Regions from separate parts of the Sanguibacter massiliensis genome, predicted to be linked through region 1. Evidence: predicted binding sites of a transcription regulator. Region 1 holds the regulator's gene; each other region holds the start of a gene.

Region 1 (3,267 bases):
AGCGTGCAGTGGAGGTCGTCGCCCCGACGCACGAACACCGGGTGCTTGCGCTCCCGGATCTCGACGTAGAGGTCGCCAGCCGGGCCTCCCGCCGGGCCGACCTCGCCCTGACCGGAGAGCTTGATGCGCGTGCCCGTGTCGACGCCGGCCGGGACGTCGATCGAGATCGTCTGGCGCGTCCGCACGCGACCCTCGCCCGCGCAGTCGACGCACGGCTCGGGGATCGTCGTGCCGTGCCCCTGGCACGCCGCGCACGGCTGCGTCGTCATGACCTGGCCGAGGAACGAGCGCGCGACACGCTGGACCGAGCCACGGCCCTGGCACACGACGCACGTCTGGACGGACGTGCCGGGCCGCGTGCACGCGCCGCCGCACGTCGAGCACACGCGCGCGGTGTCGATCGTCACTTCCTTGCGAGCCCCGAACGCGGCCTCCGCAAGGTCGATGTCGAGGCGCAGGAGCGCGTCCTGGCCGCGCCGCGTGCGCGGCACGGGGCCGCGCTGGGCCTGACCACCACCGAAGAACGTCTCGAAGATGTCCTGGAAACCGAAGCCGCCCGCCTGGCCGCCACCCGGCGCCGACGGATCCGTGCCCATGTCGTAAGCCTGGCGCTTCTCCGCCGTGCCGAGCACCTCGTAGGCGCGCGTCACATCCTTGAAGCGGTCCGCGCCCTCCTCGCCGGCGACGTCCGGGTGGAGCTCGCGCGCGAGCTTCCGGTACGCCTTCTTGATCTGGTCCTGCGTCGCGTCTCTCGGCACACCGAGGATCTCGTAGTAGTCCGTCACAGGGGTTCTTCCTGGTGGTGGGTGGAACGGTCAGGGGACGGCGGCTCGCGCCGGCCCGGTCACGTCGTGATGATGCGGGTGAGGTAGCGCGCGACCGCGCGCACCGCGGCGATCGTCTGCGGATAGTCCATGCGGGTCGGGCCGATCGAACCGAGGAGCGCGACCGCGTCACCCTCGGCGCCGTAGCCCGCCGTGACGACCGACGTCTCGGAGAGGCCGACGTGCGGCATCTCGTGACCGATGCGCACCGCGACGCCCGCGGAATCCTCGGTCATCTCCGTGAGGAGCCCGAGCAGCACAACCTCCTCCTCGAGCGCCTCGAGCACGGGCCGCAGCGCATGTTCGAACCGCATCCCGGAACGCGCGAGGTTCGACGTCCCCGCGAGGACGATGCGCTCGCCGGACTCGAGGCCGAGCGTGTGGACGAGAAGGTCGGAGATCTCGCGGAGGAGCGGCCGTTCCTCAGGGACGAACTGCTCCGGGAGCGACTCGAGCGCGGTGCGCATCTCGGGGAGCCGCCGGCCGAGGCACGCCGCGTTGAGGCGCGCCCGCAGGCGTGCGAGCGACTCCTCGTCGACGTCGGACGACAGCTCGAGCGTGCGCTGCACGACGCGGCCCGTGTCGGTGATGACGACGACGAGCAGGCGTGAGCCCTCGACGGGCACGAGCTCGAGGTGACGCAGCCCCGACCGTCGCAACGACGGGTACTGGACGACGGCGACCTGCTGAGTGAGGTGCGCGAGGAGGCGCGAAGCACGGACGATGACGTCGTCGAGGTCGACCGCACCGTCGAGGAACGACGTAATCGCGCGGCGCTCGGGCTGCGAGAGCGGCTTGACCTCGGCGAGGCGGTCGACGAAAAGGCGGTAGCCCTTGTCCGTCGGCACACGCCCGGCCGACGTGTGCGGCTGCGCGATGAGGCCCTCCTCCTCGAGGACAGCCATATCGTTGCGGATCGTCGCGGGCGAGACACCGAGGCGGTGCCTCTCGGCGAGCACGCGCGAGCCGACGGGCTCGCGCGTCGTCACGTAGTCCTCGACGATCGCGCGGAGCACGTCGAGGCGGCGGTCCGCGGCCGTCCCGTGCGTCGACATCATGCTCCTCCCTCAGCTCTCACACCCAGGAGATTCGCACTCTCAGGGTCCGAGTGCCAATCCTACCCGCGTCCGGGCGCAGACGGTCAGCGACGCACGCCACACACCCGACGCTCCCCTGCTGGCCGACTGCACCGCCTTAAGGTGTCGGGATGCACGACCGCTACGGATCCGACGTCCTCGGGGGCGACCCCACGACCCACCACCGGCGCCGCCCCGCCGCGCGCCCCGTCGCCGCCGAGCGCGGGACGGTTGTCGAGGAGGTGACGACCGGCTGGGTCGGCGCCGTCATCCGCGTCGAGAAGTCCGGCGGCATGCACGTCGTCGAGCTCGAGGACTCCCGCGGCCGCACCCGCACGTTCCCGCTCGGCCCCGGCTTCTGGATCGACGGTGCGCCCGTGATCCTCGAGGCGCCCGTCACCTCGCGCGCCCCCGCCGCCCCGACACGCACCGCATCAGGCTCGGTCGCCGTCCGCGGCGCCCAGGCGCGCGTCGCCCGCGGCTCGCGCATCCTCGTCGAAGGACGCCACGACGCCGAGCTCGTCGAGAAGGTCTGGGGCGACGACCTGCGCGTCGAGGGCGTCGTCGTCGAGCTCCTCGACGGCGTCGACAACCTCGAGGCCTACGTCCGCGACTTCGCACCCGACCGCACCCGCCGGCTCGGCGTGCTCGTCGACCACCTCGTCGCAGGCTCCAAGGAGCAGCGCGTCGCCGACGCCGTCCTGCGCCTCGCGCCCGCCGGCACCGTGAGGGTCGTCGGGCACCCCTACGTCGACGTGTGGGAGGCCGTGAAGCCCGCACGCGTCGGGCTCGAGGCCTGGCCGCGCATCGATCGTTCCGTCGAGTGGAAAGTCGGGATCCTCCGCCACCTCGGCTGGGCGCACGCCGACCAGGCCGATGTCGCCCACGGCTGGAAGCGGATCCTCGGAACCGTCCGCTCGTGGACGGACCTCGAGCCCGCGCTCATCGGACGCGTCGAGGAACTCATCGACTTTGTCACCGAGCCCACGGGCTGACGCACCCCTCGAACGCCGGCGGCCCGGCGCCCCGCGGACGGGGTGCCGGGCCGACGGGCCACGCGGACGGGAACGTCAGGCGGGCTGCTCGCCGATGACGCGGCGGTAGGCGAACGCGAGTGCGACGAGCGCGATCGGGGTCGTCACAAGCGATCCGACAAGCACGATGCTGCCCGCTGCGGAGACGATCGAGACGACAATCGTGAGCAGGATGGCTGAGCCGAGGTTCTTCTTGACGACATCGATGCTCGCCTTGATCGCGTCGATCGCGCCCATGCCCTTGTCCATGACGAAGTGGAGCGCGAAGAGACCGAAGAACATGACGACGAGCGGTCCGATGATGGTGATCGCCGTGATCGCCGCTGCCAGGAC
Region 2 (3,267 bases), 1.2 Mb from region 1:
GCGGTCCATGTCTGAATACTTCCACGACGCGCACGCGTGGGCGACGGAGGCCCGACGGGACGTGACGAGGGTCCTGGCCGTGGGGGTCTCGCTCACCTAGGGTGGGGTGGCCTGCAGCCCGCAGCCCTGCACCGAGGAGGTGACCGTCGTGGAGCCCCCCAGCCATTCTCCGTCCCCTGCGACGGCCCGTCCCCGTGCGCTGCCCGTGCGCTCCCGCTGAGCGCCCAGGGTCGTACCGACCCTGCCGTCGCCCCGTGCGTGCCCCCCGTGCGCGCACGACGACGGGCGTCCCCGACGCCCCGCCCACGAACCCGCAGCCCGGGCGCCGCCGTGCGCCCGGCCGAGGAGAGGCGGACGCATGCGTTCCCAGACCACCACCCCGACCGTTCCCGCTGTTCCCACCGTTCCGGCCGTTCCCGCCGCGACGGTCGACGTCGCGCTCGCGGCGCTGCTTGAGGATCCTCGCGCGCGCGTCGGCCTCACCCTGCCCGACGGGAGCGTGCACGACCTCAGCGTCGCGGACCTGCGGGCCACGACGGCCGCGGCCGCCGACGCCGAGGCGACCGAGGACGCCGACCGGCAGGGCGGCTCGACGCCGCTCGACGTGCCGTACCTCGAGGCGACGCCGTGGCTCCTGTGGCGACGGCGCGTCGGCTGGCTCGCGGTGCTCTTCGTCGCCGAGATGTACACGGGCACGGTGCTCAGGCACTTCGAGAACACGCTTGCGACGGTCGTCGCGCTGACGTTCTTCATCCCGCTGCTCATCGGCACGGGCGGGAACACGGGCACGCAGGTGACGACGACGCTCGTGCGGGCCATGGCGCTCGGCGAGGTGCGGGGACGTCACCTGTGGGCGGTCCTCCGCAAGGAGATGACGACGGGCGTCATGCTCGCGGCGTGCATCGCGGGGATCGCGTGGCTGAGGGCGCTCACGCTTGGGGTCGGCCAGGACATTGCGCTCACGGTGTCGGTCGCGGTCGTGCTCATCGTCCTGTGGTCGGCGTTGCTCGCGTCGACGCTGCCGTTCGTGCTGAGGAGGTTCGGGGTCGACCCGGCGGTCGTCTCGGGGCCGCTCATCACGACTCTTGTCGACGGCACGGGGCTCGTCATCTATCTCTCGGTCGCGACGGCGCTCGTCACGCAGCTCGGCGGCTGAGCTCGTCACGCAGCTCAGCGGCCGAGTCGCAGGGATGTCCGCCCGTGGCGGACACCGGCAACTGAACTGGCACTCATGTTGACCGAGTGCTAACCCGGGCCTAGATTTGGTGCTGCAACATCTCCGCGTGAGATGGGACGAGGACTCGGTGCGACCCCCGCGACGGCGCCCGTGACACCCCGTCCACCCCTATCCATCCGTAGCCACAACGTGAAGGGGAGGTCCGACGTGTCGGTCCCCATCAAGCCGCTCGAGGACAAGATCGTCATCAAGGCGATCGAGGCTGAGACGACCACCGCCTCCGGTCTCTACATCCCGGACACCGCCAAGGAGAAGCCGCAGGAGGGCGAGGTCCTCGCTGTCGGCCCCGGCCGTGTCGACGACAAGGGCAACCGCATCCCGCTCGACGTCGCAGTGGGTGACAAGGTCATCTACTCGAAGTATGGCGGCACCGAGGTCAAGTACGCGGGCGAGGAGTACCTCGTGCTCTCCGTGCGCGACATCCTCGCCGTCGTCGCCGGCTGAACCCAGCCCAGCGACGCGCCGGACCCCGTCGCCCCCTCGTGGGGCGGCGGGGTCCCGTCGTCTCCGGACAATCTGTTTGTGCCGACGCTGAGCGGACCGGTAGCGTCCTGGCATGACGACGACACTGCTCACCGAGGCCTGGCCCGTCGCAGCCCTGCGCGTCACCGAGGGGGACCTCGAGCTGCGTTTCGCGGACGACGACCTGCTCCTGCAGCTTGCCGACCTCGCCGTCCGAGGCGTGCACGCACCGGACGCCATGCCGTTCCTCGTCCCGTGGACGCAGGGCGATCCTGCTGCGGTCCGACACGGCTTCCTCGCCTACCACTGGGGTGCGCGCGCAGCGCTCTCGCCAGACGCGTGGAACATCGAGCTCGCCGTGCTCGTCGGTGGTGAGCCCGTCGGCATGCAGGCGGTCTTCGCGCGCGGCTTCCCGGTCCGCCGGACCGTCGAGACGGGATCGTGGCTCGGCCTCGAGCACCAGGGACGCGGCATCGGCACGCGCATGCGGCGCGCAGTCGTCCACCTGGCGTTCGCCGGTCTCGGGGCCCACGACGTCACCTCGGAGGTCTTCGCCGACAACCCTCGCTCGCAGCGCGTGAGCGAGAAGGTCGGGTACGCCGCGAACGGAGCGCACCGCACGTCCCGCGGCGAGGAGGCCGTCGAGGCACGGCGCTACCGGCTCACCCGAGCGACGTGGCTCGCGTCCGAGCGTCCTGAGGTCGCGATCCACGGGATTGAGGGCGTGCGCCGACAGCTCGGGGTCCCGCTCGGATGATGTCCGGTGGCGTCAGTGCTCCGCTCTGGTGCCGCAGACCTCCTCCGGACGCGGCGAACCCCGCACCCTTCCGGGGGTGCGGGGTTCGCCGGGGAGACGTGTCAGACCGCCTGCGCGCGGCGCGGGTCCGCGAGGATCGCGGCACGGTCGTCCTCGGAGAGGCCGCCCCAGACGCCGTACGGCTCGCGGATGCGGAGCGCCTGCTCACGGCACTGCTGGAGCACCGGGCACGAGTGGCAGATGGCCTTGGCCGCCTCCGCACGCCGACGGCGTGCGCTGCCGCGCTCACCCTCGGGGTGGAAGAAGAGGGTGTCGTCAGCGTCGCGGCAGCTGCCCTGGTACTGCCACTCCCACAGGTCCATCACAGGGCCAGGAAGACGAGAGATCTCAGTCATGGTCAGTAGCTCCTCTGTTGCGGGCCGCCGAGGCGACCGGTCCCCTCCGCACGTTGGTGTCCCTCCCCCTCGGAGGCCCGTGCGCTGCATGAACGCTACAACTTGGTCAGAAGTTGTTCAAGTCCCGTCCGGTGCAACGCTTCGTGAGCGGGGTGCGCCGACGAATCGCGCCAGCGACCGGGGGGTGGCGCGGTTCCGGCGTCCGGCGCGTGCGGCAGACCGCAAGCGCTCCGCCCCGGTTGGCGCGGTTGCGCGACGCTGGGCAGAATCGAGTCATGACCAGTGAGCGAGGCGTCGCCGACGACGCCGTGGACGTCCCCGACGCGCCCGTCGAGCTCGCTGCCGTCCGCGCAGCCAAGCCCGGCGTCGCGGTCGCCGTCGTCGCCAAGCGACTGGGTGTCGCGCCCGCGACGCTC
Region 3 (3,267 bases), 2.4 Mb from region 1:
TGAGGCCCCAGGCGAGGTTGGCGTTGTGGCCGATAATGACGCCCGGCAGGCCGGAGAACGAGAAGCCTGCGACGTCGTAGGGGCAGGCGTCGCTCACCTGGGCGCAGCGCAGGCCGATCTGCGCCCAGATGCTCGGTGCTGCGAGCGACAGGTGGGGGTCGTTCGCGAGGAGCGGCTTGCCGCTCGCGGTGTGCTTTCCGGCGACGACCCACGAGTTGGAGCCCGTGCCCTCGCCACGTCCGACCTGCTGCGGGACGGCTGCGAGCGCGTCGGCCGCGGCCTCGAGGGCGGCGCGCACGCCCGCGTCCTCGAGCGGGAGTCCGTCCTCGGGTGCGGTGCGGCTCGCGCCGCCCGTGCCGCCCCCGGTGTCCTTCGGTGCGGCGGCGCGGCGCTCGCTGCGGGTCGCGGCGGCCTCGTCGGCGTCGAGGATCGGGGCGTTCGCGTCGTCGGGGTAGGCGGGGAACAGGGCCTCGACGGCGGTGACGTCGCGGAGTGTGCCGAACGCGGCGGCGCGCTCGAGCTCCTCGTCGAAGTTGCCGCGGAGGTCCCAGGCCATGGCCTTGAGCCACGCGACGGAGTCGACGGGCTGCCACGGCTCGGGGTCGACGATGTCGACCCGGGTGCCGAGCACTGTGTACTCGAGCGCGATCTCCGCGGGCGAGCGGTCCGCGAGGTACGCGTTGACGCCCTCGGCGTAGGCCGTGAGGTTGTCGCGCGTGCTCTGCTCGAGGAGGTCCCACTCCTGCTCGGCGACGCGGCGCCAGCCGAAGGTGCGCACGACGCGGTCGGCGGCGATCGCGTCGGGGTTGTCGCCGACGAGCTCGGCGAGCCGGCCCGCGGTGACGTGCCGGCGGTAGTCCATCTCGAAGAAGCGGTCCTGCGCGTGGACGTAGCCCTGCGCGCGGAAGAGGTCCTCGCTCGTCGTCGCCGTGAGGTAGGGGACGCCGCGGGCGTCGCGCTCGACGGTGACGGCTCCGTCGAGGCCGGGCATCGTCACCTCGCCCGAGGTCGCGGGGAACGGCTTGCGCACGACGACGACGACTGCGACGGTCGTCGCGACGAGAACGACGACGAGCAGCGTGACGACGGCGAGGAGCACCTTGCGCGGTGCGGACAGGCGACTGAGCACGCGCCGAGCCTAGTCCGGACGTCGGACAACGGCAGGGTGGTCCACCGGGACGGCAGCGAGGGCGTGTGACGGGGCGCATGGCTCGTCGGCGGCGGTCCGACGTATAGTTGGCACTCGGAACGACGGAGTGCCAGCCCGCGGCGGCCCCGTCGCGGCCCCCTCGAGCAAGGAGAGAGAACCGTGCCCACCTACGCGTACACGTGCACCGCGTGCGGTCACAGCTTCGACATCCACCAGTCCTTCGCGGACGACGCCCTCACGGTGTGCCCCGAGTGCTCGGGCCGGCTGCGCAAGATCTTCTCGACGGTGGGCGTGACCTTCAAGGGATCGGGCTTCTACCGCACCGACTCGCGCTCGGGCTCGTCGTCGAGCGTCTCGACGCCGGCGGCGAAGCCTGCCGCGAAGCCCGCATCGACGTCGACGTCCACGGGCGCCGCCTGACGCGTCTGGGCCTCCTGCCCACAGGCCCCGCTGCGCGCGTGCCCGTCCACTGGCCCCGGACGGGAGCGGCGCGTCTCGCCTAGCGTCGGCGCATGACCCGCTCCCCTCGTCCTGGCACGCACGCTCGTGCGGTGGCGCGCAGCCGCCGGGCCCGCACGCTCCGTGTCGTCACGTGGCGCGGCCGCCGCGTCCTCGTGAGCGTCGGCCTCGGCGTGCTCGCTGCGGCCGTCGTCACGGCCGCGAGCCCGCCGCCGCCCCCGCACCGTGAGGTCGTGGCGCTGGCGCGCGACGTTCCCGCAGGTGAGCCGCTCACCGCGGCTGTCCTCACGCGCGTCGACGTCCCAGCCCCCGGGTCACCTCCGTGCGCGCTCACCGTTCCGGGCGACGCGGTGGGTGCCGTCCCTGCGGTCGGCCTGCGGGCGGGCACGTTCCTGTGCGCCGAGCTGCTCGTCCGCGGCACCGCGGATCTCCCTCCCGGCTCGGCCGCCGTGCCTGTGCGGCTCGCGGACCCGCAGGTCGCAGCGCTCCTCGCCCCGGGGATGCGGGTCGACGTCGTCGTGCCGTCGGCGCCCGACGTGTCCGGGGAGCCGGTTGTCACGGACGGGCGCGTCCTCACCCGCGGCGCGCTCGTCCTGCCCTCCCCCGCGCCGGCGGCGCCGTCCGACGGCGGCTTGCTCGGCGTGGCGCCGGCCGCGGAGCCCGTCGTGCTCCTCGCGGTGCGGGTGAACGATGCGCCGACGGTCGCGGCCTCGGCTGTGTCGGGGAGCCTCAGTGTCGTCCTCGTGGGATGATCGGCCCGCACACAGCGGACACAGCGCAGGAGGAACGCCATGAAGGACATCTTTGAGGGCTTCAAGAACTTCATTTCGCGGGGCAACGTCGTCGAGCTCGCGGTCGCGGTCGTCATCGGCGGCGCGTTCGGCAAGATCGTCACGAACATCGTCGACGCGATCATCACCCCGCTCATCGCCGCGATCTTCGGCTCGACGAGCCTCGCAAGCGCGCTCAGCTTCCAGATCAACGATGCGGTCTTCAGGCCCGGGCTCGTCCTCGACGCGATCATCAACTTCCTCGCGGTGGCCGCCGCCGTCTACTTCCTCATTGTCCTGCCGATGAACAAGCTCGCCGAGCGTCGCGCGCGCGGCCTCGAGCCCGAGCCGGAGATCAAGGCCGAGGACGTCCAGCTCCTCGAGGAGATCCGTGACCTCCTCCGCGCCCAGGCCGCCGGCCCCCAGCCGGGCACCCCCCAGCCGGGCACGCCCCAGGCCTGACGCGGGCGTGCGCCCCGCGTGGCGCCCACCCACGCCAGGAATCCGCGCGGATGGCTATTCCCAACAGCCATCCGCGCGGATTCTTGTGTCTGGGCGTGGGACCGGGGCGAGGTTGGGCCGGCTAGTCGCGGTAGCCTGCGCCGCCCCAGTGGGGCGGCAGATCGCGCAGGAGGTCGGCGTCGTGGTGCGTCGCGCCCGGCTCGGACCAGCCCTCGGGGCGCTCGTCCGCGCTCGTCCCGGCGACGGTGCTCGTCTCCGTGCCCCGGCGTACGACGCGACGGTGGCGTCGACGCGGCCGCGCTCCGTCGGGCATCTCGACAGGCTCGGTCGGCTCGGGCACGTCGACGGGCCCGGACGCGTCGACGGGTGCGGTCGGCTCGGGAACTTCGACGGGCTCGGTCGGCTCGGTCATCGTCCGAGGAGTCT

The links. Region 1 encodes HrcA, which represses chaperone genes, less so after heat shock. Its sites were predicted from a motif close to TTNGCACTCGNNNNNNNCGAGTGCNAA; they were not measured.
Region 2: groES (co-chaperone GroES) is a predicted target of HrcA. The motif match lies at 1,223-1,249, and genes of this name have one in related genera.
Region 3: C1729_RS12320 (FmdB family zinc ribbon protein) is a predicted target of HrcA. The motif match lies at 1,237-1,263, and genes of this name have one in related genera.

Annotation. Positions count from the first base shown of each region.
Region 1 is NZ_LT964979.1:284,192-287,458, reverse strand. Features, by position in the region: gene dnaJ (molecular chaperone DnaJ) at 1-785, opposite strand, end outside; gene hrcA (heat-inducible transcriptional repressor HrcA) at 845-1,882, opposite strand; gene C1729_RS01280 (DUF3097 domain-containing protein) at 2,032-2,895, shown strand; gene C1729_RS01275 (hypothetical protein) at 2,971-3,267, opposite strand, start outside.
Region 2 is NZ_LT964979.1:1,510,500-1,513,766, reverse strand. Features, by position in the region: gene C1729_RS07025 (class I SAM-dependent methyltransferase) at 1-9, opposite strand, end outside; gene C1729_RS07020 (magnesium transporter) at 359-1,156, shown strand; gene groES (co-chaperone GroES) at 1,385-1,681, shown strand; gene C1729_RS07010 (GNAT family N-acetyltransferase) at 1,794-2,456, shown strand; gene C1729_RS07005 (WhiB family transcriptional regulator) at 2,558-2,851, opposite strand; gene C1729_RS07000 (MerR family transcriptional regulator) at 3,127-3,267, shown strand, end outside.
Region 3 is NZ_LT964979.1:2,660,350-2,663,616, reverse strand. Features, by position in the region: gene C1729_RS12325 (penicillin acylase family protein) at 1-1,129, opposite strand, end outside; gene C1729_RS12320 (FmdB family zinc ribbon protein) at 1,310-1,570, shown strand; gene C1729_RS12315 (RcpC/CpaB family pilus assembly protein) at 1,663-2,361, shown strand; gene mscL (large conductance mechanosensitive channel protein MscL) at 2,401-2,841, shown strand; gene C1729_RS12305 (hypothetical protein) at 2,963-3,253, opposite strand; gene C1729_RS12300 (hypothetical protein) at 3,250-3,267, opposite strand, start outside.